Regions from separate parts of the Colwellia sp. BRX10-9 genome, predicted to be linked through region 2. Evidence: riboswitches for the same ligand, from Rfam matches in the RefSeq annotation. Region 2 holds a riboswitch; each other region holds the start of a gene.
The links. Region 2 has a riboswitch for cyclic di-GMP ahead of H4J69_RS16560 (DUF3718 domain-containing protein). Riboswitches for the same ligand answer to the same signal wherever they lie in the genome.
Positions count from the first base shown of each region.

Region 1: linked by a shared signal. The riboswitch ahead of H4J69_RS12315 (zinc ribbon domain-containing protein) and the one ahead of H4J69_RS16560 (DUF3718 domain-containing protein) in region 2 are both predicted to bind cyclic di-GMP.
Region 3: linked by a shared signal. The riboswitch ahead of H4J69_RS13825 (GGDEF domain-containing protein) and the one ahead of H4J69_RS16560 (DUF3718 domain-containing protein) in region 2 are both predicted to bind cyclic di-GMP.

Region 1 covers NZ_JACGVV010000019.1:64,821-69,599, forward strand. The annotation lists gene H4J69_RS12305 (hypothetical protein) at 144-653, shown strand; gene H4J69_RS12310 (GIY-YIG nuclease family protein) at 925-1,476, shown strand; cyclic di-GMP riboswitch class I at 2,073-2,156, shown strand; gene H4J69_RS12315 (zinc ribbon domain-containing protein) at 2,200-2,580, shown strand; gene H4J69_RS20485 (cold-shock protein) at 2,602-2,751, shown strand; gene H4J69_RS12325 (hypothetical protein) at 2,910-3,500, shown strand; gene H4J69_RS12330 (hypothetical protein) at 4,342-4,779, shown strand, end outside.
Region 2 covers NZ_JACGVV010000035.1:18,542-23,320, forward strand. The annotation lists gene H4J69_RS16550 (monovalent cation:proton antiporter family protein) at 1-415, shown strand, start outside; gene H4J69_RS16555 (patatin-like phospholipase family protein) at 736-1,890, opposite strand; gene H4J69_RS16560 (DUF3718 domain-containing protein) at 2,089-2,448, opposite strand; cyclic di-GMP riboswitch class I at 2,512-2,611, opposite strand; gene H4J69_RS16565 (3-oxoacid CoA-transferase subunit B) at 2,860-3,516, opposite strand; gene H4J69_RS16570 (CoA transferase subunit A) at 3,537-4,244, opposite strand; gene H4J69_RS16575 (hydroxymethylglutaryl-CoA lyase) at 4,313-4,779, opposite strand, start outside.
Region 3 covers NZ_JACGVV010000024.1:41,677-46,455, reverse strand. The annotation lists gene tesB (acyl-CoA thioesterase II) at 1-479, opposite strand, end outside; gene H4J69_RS13840 (hypothetical protein) at 632-886, shown strand; gene H4J69_RS13835 (hypothetical protein) at 953-1,438, opposite strand; gene H4J69_RS13830 (hypothetical protein) at 1,471-3,303, opposite strand; cyclic di-GMP riboswitch class I at 3,463-3,545, shown strand; gene H4J69_RS13825 (GGDEF domain-containing protein) at 3,776-4,777, shown strand.

The DNA of each region.
Region 1 (4,779 bases), on a different contig from region 2:
AGTGTTTGGGGTTGTGTTTCTATCTGGGTATTTTCCAGTTAATATGATTCTAGCGTTTATATATGGTGACAAGTCAGATCTAGCAATTTCATTTCTAGTACCATTTTATGGTTTGTTTGTTGCGTTTTTTTAATAGGTATTAAATGAATAAATTTCTCTTATTTTTAGTTTTTATCCCTTTTTCTGGTATTGCATCCGAGTCGTTCATACATGAACATCCCGACTACAAAGCTTCAATTGACCTTGTTGAGCGCTTAGGAAAACATCAGGTAATCAAACAAACTGTCACAATGCAAAGAGAGCAACTCGAAAAATATGGAAGTAATATCGATAGCCACCTTAGTGTTTTAAGAATTCTTGGTTCAGGCTTTGCCATGACACAAACTGTTAAATTTCAGTTTGATAAATGGATTAATGAACTTAATGAACAACTTATAAGTTTAGGTAAAAAACAACTCACTAGAGCTGATGCCATAAAATTCTTTGAACCATCGGGAATAATCTATAATCAACAAATAAAACTAACTTGCCTTAATCCTTCAACTAGGGGATTAATTGATAGTGGCATCGATTATATTTCTACATATTATGACCAAGACATGGTCTACATTGATGAAATTGTAATTAATAAAAAAGCTTGCTCCTCGGACTAGACTTCAACATATTAAGTTGTTTAAACGGACAAAAAACAGCTGGCTTTTGCTCTTTCCTCGCTAATTTTAGCCAGTTATTTTATTGCCGCTTAGTAATTAGTTATCCATACAAAACCTAATCCGAATCAACATTCTCCCTCAATTGCCAGCTTCCGCTTTTGGCATGAGCTGAAGTAGCTAACAGTATACTGAGAGGACTTACCTTCTTTGCTAGACAGCCAACAAGTTACATTGTAACTTAACAATAAGAAGATTATTTAGAGTTTCAATTATGGGTGAACAAAAGTTTTTTTCTATTGAAGCGGCTTTAATGAATGACAGTAATATGATTAGTGCTGGCTTAATAGATTATAAGGTTCCTGATGAATCTGGTTTTTATTGTATTAAAATTCGAGATATAAATACTCTTCCTACTGGATTTAGTGCTGAGTTAAAGTCTAGAGATAGCAATGTAATATATATTGGTTTAGCTTCAAATAGCTTAAAGACTAGATTTTTAAATCAAGAACTACGAGCAAAAGGACATGGAACTTTTTTTAGAAGTCTAGGTGCTATATTAGGTTATCGACCTGAAGAAGGTTCACTTAATGAAAAGAAAAATAAACGTAACTATAATTTCAACAAAGTTGATGAGCAGTTAATAATAGACTGGATAAATACCAATGTTATGGTCAACTGGGTCTGTTGTGATAGTGATTTTGAAGCTTTAGAGACTTTATTAATAAAAAAATATACCCCGCTTATGAATTTAGCAAAGAACCCGTTAAAGCTTAAAAGACTAACTGAATTGCGCTCAGTATGCGTAAATATTGCCAATGCTTAACAAGTTTTTCTATTGGTCAGTTTAACCGGTTATTAAATATTATCGATACAAAATCTAATCCAAAATGTTACCTCTACTGGACTCCTTAATGTCTCCAAAGTGGCATAAGTGACGGATAAACCCAATCACTCAAGAAGCTTAGCTTTTAGCACTAATATTTATCAGTGCTAATGTTCCCTTGATGCGCAAAGAAGAAGTAATGATTTGAAATTTATATTGCTTGTTGAGGTCAACTGTAGACCTGTTAGTTGACCTAAGCAGTTCAACAGCTAACTTTAAAATATTTGGCTTAGCGGACATTAACGAAATCGGTTTTGAGACTCATTTCATGGTTATAAAAACCTCCATTATCTACGTCCCTTCTAAGATCAATACAGTTAGTGACACTCTGTCTCTGAACGCTAAAAACACGACTTTAAAGACATAACAACTTAATACTGTTACCTCTAATAATGTGACCAAATTAACTATGCCACTGAAGCTAATGCTTTGTTAAATATTTATTCGTTTATTGAAAGGATATTGTTGACAACGTTTACTATTTATAGCATTTTATTGTTTTTTTACATGCAATTAGACTTGCATACCATAAATAATATTGAAAAAGGCAAGTATAGGGAAACTTATACACGCAAAAAGACCAGCCTTCACGATTTGCGAAAGGTAGTGGCTTTACCAGTGCGTGTTACCTTACTTGATTTTTTATATTTAAAGGAACTAATTATGAAAATAATAGGCAAATATTTATCAATTACAGGCGTACTGCTTTCTATCATTTTTCCACCTTTTGAAAATGGAACTTATAGTGGATATGGCTTTATATTTCAGCAATATCAAACATTCTTTGGAACAATGAATGTATATGATTTTATCAATATGCAGCAATTATTCCTTCAAATAGTAGCCATTTTATTTATGGGATTATCTATTTCTTTTTTTAGTAAAAATAAAACTGAAAAGGCAGATGATGTATATAGAAAGTGTCCTGCTTGTGCTGAAGAGGTTAAAGTGGAAGCTAAGCTGTGCCGTTATTGTCATACAGATTTACCTGAAATAAGTGAATCAGAGTATAATGAGATGCTAGAGATTATTCATAAATCGTAAGCAATAAATCGAGTAAAAAACATTAAAGGAAAAGTTACGACATTTATTAGTGATAAGAGATACGGCTTTATAAAGGGTGAAGACTCGACTAGTTATTTTTTTCATTATAATGATTTTATAAATAAAAGTGATCTAAGTAACTTGTGTGATGGATTAGAAGTAAAATTTTAACCTAAAGCAACACCAAAAGGATACAGTGCGTCTAAATGTGAATTAACCACGACATATATAATTGACACATATGAGCAACCCAAAAAGTTAATTTATTAGTTTCGTCGATCAATTAGTACTGTCAAATTTTACTCAATAATTTACCAAGGAAACTAAGAATGAAATATCTATATTGTAATGCAACATTGAAAATAACATCGGTGCTTGCTGGTATTATACTCATAGCTGGTTGCTCTAGCGCTACTGAACTTTTTAACGCATCATCAACACCACCTCCTGTAGTTATTGAAAAAACCAATTTGAATGAGCATGGGGTGCCTTTCTCTTTACGTAAAAGGTTTGATTTGGTCGTCAATGATGGGTGGCGGATAGACTGCCTCCAATATAATAACGATGGCCGTGATGTTGAACCCATTGTTTTTGGTCGAAATCATGGTAAAACGCTTGTGTTTTTTCAGGCAAACCCTGCATGGGGGCCACTACCTAGTAGTGGGGCTTGGGAAATTAAAAACATTGCCACTGTGAAAGATGAGGATAATAATGCTGAAGGATTGATTATTGACTATGATTTTTTTCATAGTGGTCATTCTAAAGCTCAGCTTTCTATCGACAATTCGGGTAATGGTTACATGTTAGTTAAATGGTATAAAGATGCTAAAAAGAATGATATGACGAACATTAAACTCTCAGAACTAGGGAGTTGTGAGGTTGTTTTGCATGGGGATTATATAAGTAATCACAACATATGAGTGTAGGGTGTGATATACAAGTCCAGTGATTTTGTCGATGGTATGTCACTCAAAAAGTAATGGGAATTTAATTAACCCTACTAATGAATTAACCCAAGTTTCGGATTCCGAAAACCAACTTACAAGGAAAGATAAATAAGTGCTTACCAATCTTATTAATGGCATTATCTTCTTCGGCTTCAGCTAACACCGTTCATGGAAATATAAAGTTATTTAACTTACAAAAAGGTTCACCCGATTCACATGACGTAGTTATTGAAATAAATTATAGACTTGCAGAAAAGTGTAATAGTGCATTACCAGTAGAGAAAATAGTGGAAGAAGAACTGCAATGTTGGTTCATTACTGATGTATATTAGCAAATGGCGATTCGTAGTAAATATCATCTAATACAAGAAGCAAAGTATCATGTTTTAGATTACTTGTATGCCTCCAGTTGGCACAAAGCAGTCCTTAAAGGGCTGTTTTTTGTTTCTATTTAAAGTCAGCAAAGTGGCATAAGTGACGATTAAACAAAATCCCAAACCGGTTAGTTTTTACCACTAATATTTGTAGGTTTTAATGTCCCCTTGGTGCATTGACGAAATTAGCTACAAATAAATTGCCATATATTTTCTTATGCTTTTTGCACACTTTCACCCGAGAAGATGAGATAAAAACATGCTTTCTTCAAAACTCATTAAAGGAAAATGTTAAACGCTTGATATACTGAGAATTTAAAGGTAAATTTTATTTCTAATATAAAGATTTAGACTGTTAATTTCCTGTAAAAAAAATAGGCTTTTGTCCGCCTAATAAGTGTTGTACGAATACGTTATCTCACATATTTGAGGAATCAAAATTGGATTTACATTTACTCTTAAAATTTGGTAAGTCAGAAAATTTACAAGAGCTATGTCAAAATGGTGAACTTTATATGGGAACATTAAAGTCTTATCGAGAGTCAGATAACTCACAGGTGTGCGATAAGAATGAAGGTGCCCATAAAGTAGCTTATCACCCAAAAGTAATTTTGAGCAGGCTAGATTCAGAAAGTGGAAAGAATGTCGAAGTAGGCACATTTGAGAATATTGTGCACAGGGAGTTTAATAAGGCTTATGAATCTACAAGAGTTTATTGTATGTATTACGCAATTACTCCGGTGAATAATATCGATACTTTATCCTCTATTATTGATCATGAGCTAATTGAAAAATTTGAGTATGATTCAGTTACTGTAATTTTTGATCTTAAATCATTTTTTGAAAGACTAGATAATCATTTCGATAAATCATATAGA
Region 2 (4,779 bases):
AGTGGTACCAGAGAGTTTAGAGGGCAGCTTAATGCTGGTCTCTCAAGTGTTATCTTTAACCGGAGTGCCTTTCTCTCGTATTATTCGCCGTGTACAAAAAGAACGTAAAGACCACTACAGCCATTTGCATGGGTTTTTTCAGGGTGAGCATACTGACATGAGCCCTGATGCTATGGATCGCATTGAATTCGCTAATGGGATTATATTAACGGAAAACTCTTATGCTAATGGGCATTCTATAGCGTCACTGAATTTATCGGCAAAACGGGTCACGGTGGTTGCGCTTCGCCGTAACAATATTGAATCAGAGCAACCCGATGAAGCCACTATTCTTCAAGCTCAGGATACCCTGATTGTACGCGGAAAGCCTCGACGAGTAGAACGAGCAGAGCGCTTTGTTCAAAAGGGGGTTTAGCTTTTCCTTTGACTGTCCGCAGTGTTGTTAGGTCTAGATGAGTATAACGAGCAGGACATTTCATCCAAGAGAGGGGAACTTTTTCTTGGATGTCCGCAGTGTTGTTAGGTCTAGATTAGTATAACGAGCAGGACATTTTATCCAAGAGAGGGGTAACTTATTTCTTGGTTGTCCGCAGTGTTGTTAGGTCTAGATGAGTATAACGAGCAGGACATTTCATCCAAGAGAGGGGGAATTTTTTCTTGGTTGTCCGCAGTGTACTAAGCCAATAAACGCCTTGTTCAACAAGGCGTTTACTTTATTACTTTAGCAATGGATCGCTATTCAAGAGATAAAAATTTTCTAATCGCAGTCTCTTGCTCCATAGCATCTTCAAATCCCAGTTTAATTAACTGCCGACAATAATTTTTTTCAAATAATAAATAACTAACAATACTTGATTCAGAGTCATTAGAGATACCTACGCTGCGTAATAATAAACGTATCGATAGTGGTAGGTCTGAAAAATACTCTACGGCCATGGCATTAAAGTCATGACTGGGATTAAGGAGAAATGATGATATCGGTTTTAAACCATCTTTTTCTTTTCTAAGTTCTGGTGGTATAAGTTTTATTGTTTCATTAATTCGTTCTAGACGTTCAATATCGCTGTGTAATGTATCTGAGAAAATAGTATCAAGTAAATGACCGGCAACAGTAGAGGTTGTCGGAGGATGAGGATTATTCACTTTACTATGAAGTGGTGCTTTAGGTTGATCAACACCAACAATAAACAAATTTTCTCCACCTAAGTGTATCGCAGGGCTTAACGGTGAAAGTTGATGTATAGACCCATCACCATAATGCTCTTGGCGAATTTTGATTGAAGGAAACACAAGGGGAATAGCGGCAGAAGCCATTAAGTGCTCACTATTAATTTGGCAAGGCTCACCACGACGTTTAGCGCGAAACCAAGGAGAAATAGACTCATCAGATTGATAAAAACTAATTGAATCGCCATTACTGTAACTTGATGCAGTAATAGAAACTGCAGATAAATAGCCACGTAAAATATTGGTGTCGATACGTTTAAAGTCGACCACCATATTCAGTAAGTCACGAAGTGGCGCGTTGTTTAGTAAACTACGCGCACTTTTATTGGCATAATCTGCTTGGAAACTTGCCAGCATACCTTTCGCCAAATGTGAGAAAACCCGAATACCATCACTATGGTATATTCGACTGGTATTAATATTCTTCCAAACCCATTCTAATTTTTTTACCCCCAAATGAAAGCATGAAGAATAACAGGCTAGCGCTGTGGTATTTATAGCACCAGCAGAGGTGCCACATATAATGGGAAAGGGGATGCCATGATTTCTAGGGACAAATTTTGATATGGCAGAAAGCACACCTACTTGATAAGCCGCTCGAGCGCCACCGCCAGTAAGTACTAAAGCATTCTTACTGTCTTTATAACTTCTTTTATTCAACATGTATATCGCAGTCTTCTTCGTATAACTTAAGTGTAATCAGTTTTTTAACCTGGTGCTAGCTTAACGAGTCAAAAAATAGATTGAAATGACTAAGGCAAAAAAAAGCCTGCAGAAGCAGGCTTTTTAAAATGACATAGAATTATTATCTAGTAAAACAGTACACTTGATTGAACAAATAACATCTACTAAAAAATAAGTTTAGCTGCTAACGCGTTCGTTAGCTGCGTCTATCAATGGTTGCGATCCGGTTTGCAAAATAGCTAAGTTTTCAGAAACAACTTTCTTTGGTAACTTTGAAATCATCAAAGAACCTGTTTTAACTGAACCATTAGACGATGCAAACGCCAACAGATTCTGTCCATTACACTCAATACCATGAAAGATAGTGCGAATTTTTAATCTATTCGTTTTTAAGAACGAACGCATGCGTTTCTTGTCGTCTGCAGCTACATACTGGCAAACGCTTTGAGCGATGTCAGCAGCTTGTGCTTTCGGCGCCGATACAACAGACGTTAATGTTAAAATAGTGATGGTAGAAGCTAGTAATAATTTTTTCATTTTAGTAACCTTGTAATTAATTTAGTTAGTAAAGGAAAAAACCACGGGATGTACCTTGTATAACGAGGTGACTCCGCTGTCATAGAATTTATATATAAAACATAAATCCCTTAGACCGGTGGTTTTGCGTAACACGATTTCACGTGTTTTGCCTTTTCTTTGTCCCTTTTAGTATTGCGAATTGAGCCAATAAATGCAAGAAAAATGTGTAATACGCTAGTGACATGCGTAAAGAAATTTAATAAAAAAAACACTTTTATCAATTTTTTTTCAAATAGAACATGTGCTTAATCGAATGGTGACTATCAAAACCATTAAGTGAACTTTAATGTAATGTTAAAATATAGAGTAAAAAAAAAGAGCTAAAGCTCTTTTTTTATTTAATCGTATGATTAATATGCCGCTAGGTTATTAAAATTTCATTTCAGGGACATGCTCAGGAACAATTAATTCACCTTCAGTGAGTTTTATTATTTCCTCAATACTGACCCCTGGTGCTCGCTCTAATAAATGAAACTTGCCATCTTTAATTTCGATAAAGGCTAAATCAGTGAGTACTCTTTTAATACAACACTTACCTGTTAACGGTAAAGTGCAGTTAGATAAAAGTTTTGAAACACCATGTTTAGAAGCGTGAGTCATAGTAACAATAATATTGTCAGCACCCGCAACTAAATCCATAGCACCGCCCATACCTTTAATCAGCTTGCCTGGGATCATATATGAAGCAATGTTACCGTTTACATCGACCTCAAAGGCACCTAGTACTGTTAAGTCGACATGTCCGCCACGTATCATTGCGAATGACTCGGCACTATCAAAGATAGAGGCACCTTTTGCCATCGTGACCGTTTGTTTACCGGCATTAATTAAATCTGCATCAATTTCGTCTTCGGTGGGAAACTGTCCCATGCCAAGTAAACCATTTTCAGATTGAAGCATCACTTCTATTCCCGCAGGAATATAGTTAGCAACTAACGTTGGAATACCTATACCTAAGTTAACGTAATAACCGTCTTGTAATTCTTGTGCTACACGTTGTGCTAGCTGTTCTCTTGTTAAAGCCATTGTTTAGTCTCCGGAATTATTTATGACTGAGCAGTACGAACAGTTCGTTGTTCAATGCGTTTTTCAAATGTACCTAAAATCAATCGATTAACATAGATACCTGGTGTATGGATTTGGTCTGGGTCTAGCTCGCCAGGTTCAACTATCTCTTCAACTTCAACGACGGTAATTTTGCCTGCCGTTGCTGCCATAGGATTAAAGTTACGTGCTGTTTTTCTAAAAACCAAATTACCGTAACGGTCGGCTTTCCAGGCTTTAACAATTGCAAAGTCACCTTTAATTGCGGGCTCAAGGATATACATTCTACCGTCTATTTCACGCTCTTCTTTACCTTCTGCTACCGGTGTTCCATAACCTGTTGCCGTAAAAAAAGCAGGTATACCAGCACCACCAGCTCGCATTTTTTCAGCTAAAGTGCCTTGTGGTGTGAGTTCTACTTCTAATTCACCATTCATCATTTGACGTTCAAATTCAGCGTTTTCACCAACATATGATGCAACAATTTTTTTGATTTGACGGTCTTGCAGTAACACACCTAAACCGAAATCATCGACACCACAGTTATTTGAAACCATCGTTAATGCTTTAGTGCCTTTGCGCTTTATTTCACTAATTAGATTTTCTGGGATACCACATAAACCAAAGCCACCCGAGATAACGGTCATGCCGTCTTCAAGTCCTGCCATCGCTTCTTCATAGCTTGCTACTACTTTGTCAAATCCGGCCATTATTTAATCCTCATTACATTTATTTCTATAGAGTATTTATCATACATCGTCATTTATTATTATATTTATTACTGTGCACGGTAGGCATTAGAAACTTTAGATGCCGGGGTTTTACCTAATTTATCACTGATAAACCAACCGGCATGGACTAATTTATCTAAATTAATACCGCTATTAATACCTAAACCATTGAGTAAATAAACCACATCTTCAGTGGCAACATTACCTGAAGCGCCCTTAGCATAAGGGCAACCACCCGATCCAGCAATGGCACTATCAATAACGGCAATACCATTTTGTAAAGCGGTGTAAATGTTAGTTAACGCCTGACCATAGGTATCATGAAAATGAACCGCTAGTTTAGCCTTAGGTACACGGGCACTAACCGCTTGTAACATCTTCTGTACATTAACAGGTGTGCCTACACCAACCGTATCGCCAAGCGATATTTCATAACAGCCCATTTGGTAAAGTTTTTCAGCCACTTCAGCCACTTTTTCTGGTGATACTTCACCCTCGTAAGGACAACCGACAA
Region 3 (4,779 bases), on a different contig from region 2:
ATTTCGATGGGCTTTTCAGCTAAAAATTTACCTCTAATTTCTTCAGGTATTTTATCTTGGTTGTCGAAAATGAAATCTGTGTAAGACGCTAAATCTTCAGGTGCGGGTACATCGGGCATAAGATCTTGATGCTCAATGCCTTTTTCATATTGTTGAAAAGAGGCCGTCATATAGAATATATCTTTACCGTTTTGAATTGCTTTAACACGCCGGGTGCTAAAACTTTTACCATCACGGATATTTTCGACTTCATAAACAACCGGCTTACTGGCATCACCTGGACGTAGAAAATAAGAATGAAGCGAGTGAACATTACGTGCTGAATCAACTGTTTCTTGAGCGGCAGAAACAGCTTGTCCCATTACTTGACCACCAAACAGCGCACGAAAGCCTAAATCTTGGCTTTGACCACGATAAATTCCTTGTTCGATTACCTCTAATTCTAATAATGAAGATAAATCATCCAACACTTGACTCATAATATTTAGCACTCACTGATATAAAATTTTGACTATAGCATATTTATAATTTATATCTTTAGCGACATTTTAAAATTGTTGAAAATTCATACGCTGCAAGGTAGTATCTAGGGAATAAGAAAATTATTGACTAAAAATACGAAGAGATCTCAATGGAAGCGCTATTAGAAAGAGAAGTATTGTTAGAAAGAAGGCAAGGTAGTAATGAGGAACAGTCGCTATGGGACAGGCTTTCTCTTGCACAAAAATTTGCCGCCAGTAGCATGACTCAGTTTGGTTACGACTTATCTTTTATTAGAAATAGCAATAACGGCAGCTTAGCCATATTACAATGCAATGGTAAAACAGCAACCATTAACGGTGAAGGTGAAGTAGACTCAACACCAAGTATAATTATTCGTCCTTAGTTATTCATCCTTGATTAAAGGCAAATACCTAGCCTACTTTCAGAGATACATGAAAAGATGCCCCTATTAGGCATCTTTTTTAGTTTTAGTCAGTAATAAAGCTTCAATTAAAGAAATATACCCCGTCAAATTATTACTTGACCACATACGTCTTACGCTGGCATCTTGCTTAGCAACATGCGCCGCGAACCTTTTAAAAGCGCCGTCGTCAAAATTTCCATAACACTTTTTAGTGATTGACTGCAGTTTACCTTTTCCTTTTAAACACTCAATAAAAATCGAGGCATAGTTATTAACCAGTGGTGAAATAATTTCAATCGTCTCAGGTTCTAATGCCTGACAATTTTTAATTATTTGTAATCGATTTTTAACAAAATCTTCGTGTCGCTTGGCAATTATTGCCATAGAGTCTATATAAAACTTATTTTCTTTCTGACTACTACTGAGCTCTTTTTTCACACTAAATAATTCGCGTTGCAGACCTTCTGCTCGAAAATAAAAATAAATACTCAAAGCTACAAAAATAGCAGCAATGGACAATACAAAAATCATATTAAGCCTATTAAAATAAAAAGTAATATTGACTACGCTTTAGTGGTTTCACTTAAACGCGATAAAAATATGTAAGGGTCAATATCTTGTGCTGTGGGTGAGCCATAGGCGTAGCCAATTTTAAGTGAATAATCACCTAAATTAGCGAAGAATCTCAGTTTAATTGCATTAGCTAAACTATTTAACTTAATCGCTATTTCAGCTTGAGTTTGGTGAGGACCTATCAGTAAATATTCACCATCGTTAATCGTACCCGCTTCATCAAATTCACCTTTTGACTCATTAAGTAAGGTCGCTAATGTTTTTGAAACTTCGAGCATAATTTTATCATTAAAGTGAAAGGTAAGCTCTTGCCAGTTAACAACTGATAAGTAGCCAATCGCTAAGGGATAGTCGTATTTCCTCGCCATTTTATAATTCAGTTGATAATTTCTTTTCGTTTGGGAGGGCGTTACCAAATAAGATAATGGCTGTTCCTCTTCATCGTATACTTGATTTAAGCGCAACGTTCTTTGTCTTAACCCAAAAAAAACCAACGTAATGACTAATAAAATAACGATCACAATCAATAAATATATAACTTCTTTTTGCGCGATAAATTTTGCACTGAATTGAGTTTGTAGCTTACTCTGTTCAGCGAGATTCAGGATTAAATTTCGACTTTTATCATTTGCACTTAACATTTGACTGGAGTCAATAATTAAAGAGGGTTCAGCCTTTTTCTGAAACTGTTGAAGTAATTCAAGATAATTTTTATGGGCCATTAACGCATTTTTATAATCACCGTTTTGCTGATACATATGACTTAATAAAAGTAATAATTTAGCCTGCTTTTTTGATAGCTTTATGTGTTTAGCAGTTAATTCAGCTAATTGAAGGTAATGTTGGTATACAGCTTTATTGTTTAATAGACTTGAGGTCTCTGCTAATAGAATTAACGAGGTTAAATAAGGCTTATTTAAGCTCTTTTCATTAAATGTAGCACTGGCTGATAATAGCCAATTATGTGAGTCACTAAATTCTCCCTGCTTTAATAACACCTCTGCCAATCCTAATTCAGCATAGGCAGCACTAATTGGAGCATTTTTATTTTTGCCGTGTTTTTGTGCTTCCCAAAAAGCATTGTAAGCATCATCAAATAAATTTAACTGAAAATAAGCACGGCCTAAGTGTAAATAAGTTTGGTCAATATTAGCCAGTTTGTCTAAATCAAATTTTAACGTTAATAGCTTATTTTGCATGGTTAGCGATGTTTGATAATCGCCTAAATAATAATATGCCGTTGCTAAAATTTCTAAAAGACAAAGGTGATCCTCATACTGAGGATTTACCGAAATCAGCACCTTAACTTGATTAAGATCATTCATCGATAAATCGTTTTTATTTTGCAACGCATAGGTAACAGCTCGATAACTCAAAGCAATTAAACGATATTTTAGCACTTGTGGAGAATCTGCCATTAAAATAACATTGGTTGCCATATTTTGAGTTTGTTCATACTTCTCTTGTAAATAATAGCCATCTGCAACTTTCAGCAATAAATTAAACTTTATGGCTGGTTCAAGTCCTTGCAGAGAAATTCCATCTTGCGCAAAATGAAATGCTTCGCTATTTTCACCCTTATTATTGGCAACATCAGCAAGAAGGATGAAGGTTTTTCCACGAATTTGGACGGTATAATTTTCTTGAGATCCCAAAATTTTTTTTGAAAGTGTAATGATCTCTTCGTAGGGAAGGTTTTCAGCGTCTTGTAAAAAATAGCGCTCAACATCTTTAATGTTTTGCTCAACGTTTAAAGCATCATTGGCAAAACAAAATAAAGGAGCTATAAAAAAACAAAGGATCAACAACAGTTTACAGGGCATTATTAACTAAAATCCTTTATCTAATGATCAGTAGAGTGATCAGCCATAACCTATAAATTTATCTATTACTTATAGGTTTTCGTTACGGTTCAACAAATTATTCATAATAAAGGTTTACAAGCATAGTTCAACGCTTATAATGAATTTAGAGTTTCTAAAACTCGAAAAGGGCAAATCTAGTGAAAGCTAGAGACGCAAAGTTACCGGTCTAAGGGGAAACCTAGGATAGCGGAACTGCCAAGTATAGATATAGTGGGGGCTTGTCTTTATTTTGAACAGTTTGCTTTCGGTATACTTTGCGGTCCTTCCCTTATTTTTAATTATTTTCTGTCATATATTACCTTCATTTAAAATACTATATAACTAAATATATGTTTTTTATAGACAAAAAATATATGTGGTACTTTACTTGTTTATACTAGAAAATGGTCTATTGATATTATTAATTGGGTGTGCAAATTGAGATGGAACAATGAAATATCATGATTCCATAAAACAAGCTGAACTAAAAATGAACATGGCCGTAAAACAATTACAGCGGTGGTTTTTACCTGTCAGCCCAATTAATTATTCAGTTAGCTACGAATATATTAATAAAAAAAACATTCTTCTTAATACTGCCATTGAAAATAAACTTGCCACGGGTAAAAAGCTTGATGATTTTTTCATTGAAGAAAACTATCGCCAATTCATTTTAGGCCAAAGTAAATTCAGAGATGAACTCATTGACGACCTAGATGACGTTGTCACCCATGTTGAAAAAAACAGCCAAAAATCATCGCAGAGTATTAATAAACTGATTACCACGCTAGACGGCAATATTTCTGATCTACAATCTGCCGATAAAGAAAAAATAGTCGTTGCGGTAAATAGCATTCGCCAGGCATCTAAAGCCTTTAAACTACACCAACAAAAATTTGCTGAACATATTTCTTTTACCCGTAAAAAGACCCAGGCGTTAAAAGTTGAATTAAAAGAAGTACGTGAAGAAATTTACATGGATCCACTTACCGGTCTTTATAATCGTAAAGCTATGTCTAAGCATTTAGATTTATGGCTAACAGAAGATCCAAGTCGGCAAGTTGCCGCAATTGTCGTCTGTGTTGATCAAATTTCAGAAGTTAATCTGCAATTCGGTCATTTAATTAGTGATGTTCTCTTATCAAAAATAGCCAGTAAAGTGAGTAGTTATGTTGATGGCAGCGGTCTACCAATACGTTCAGGTGGCGATGAATTTTTAATTCTGTTACCTGATATTGACAAAGAAAGTGCTCGAGAAATTGCCAGTAAAATAACACATGGCGTTGAAAAGCTGCGCTTTGTTAGTAGTAAGTCTGGTATTAGATTACCTCAAATGACATTGTCTACTGGTGTAGACACCTTTAATATTGCTGAAAATGCCAGCAGTATCTTAAAAAAATCACGCCTGTTACTACCCGATTTATACAAAAAAAATAATACATTAAGTTCTTAATC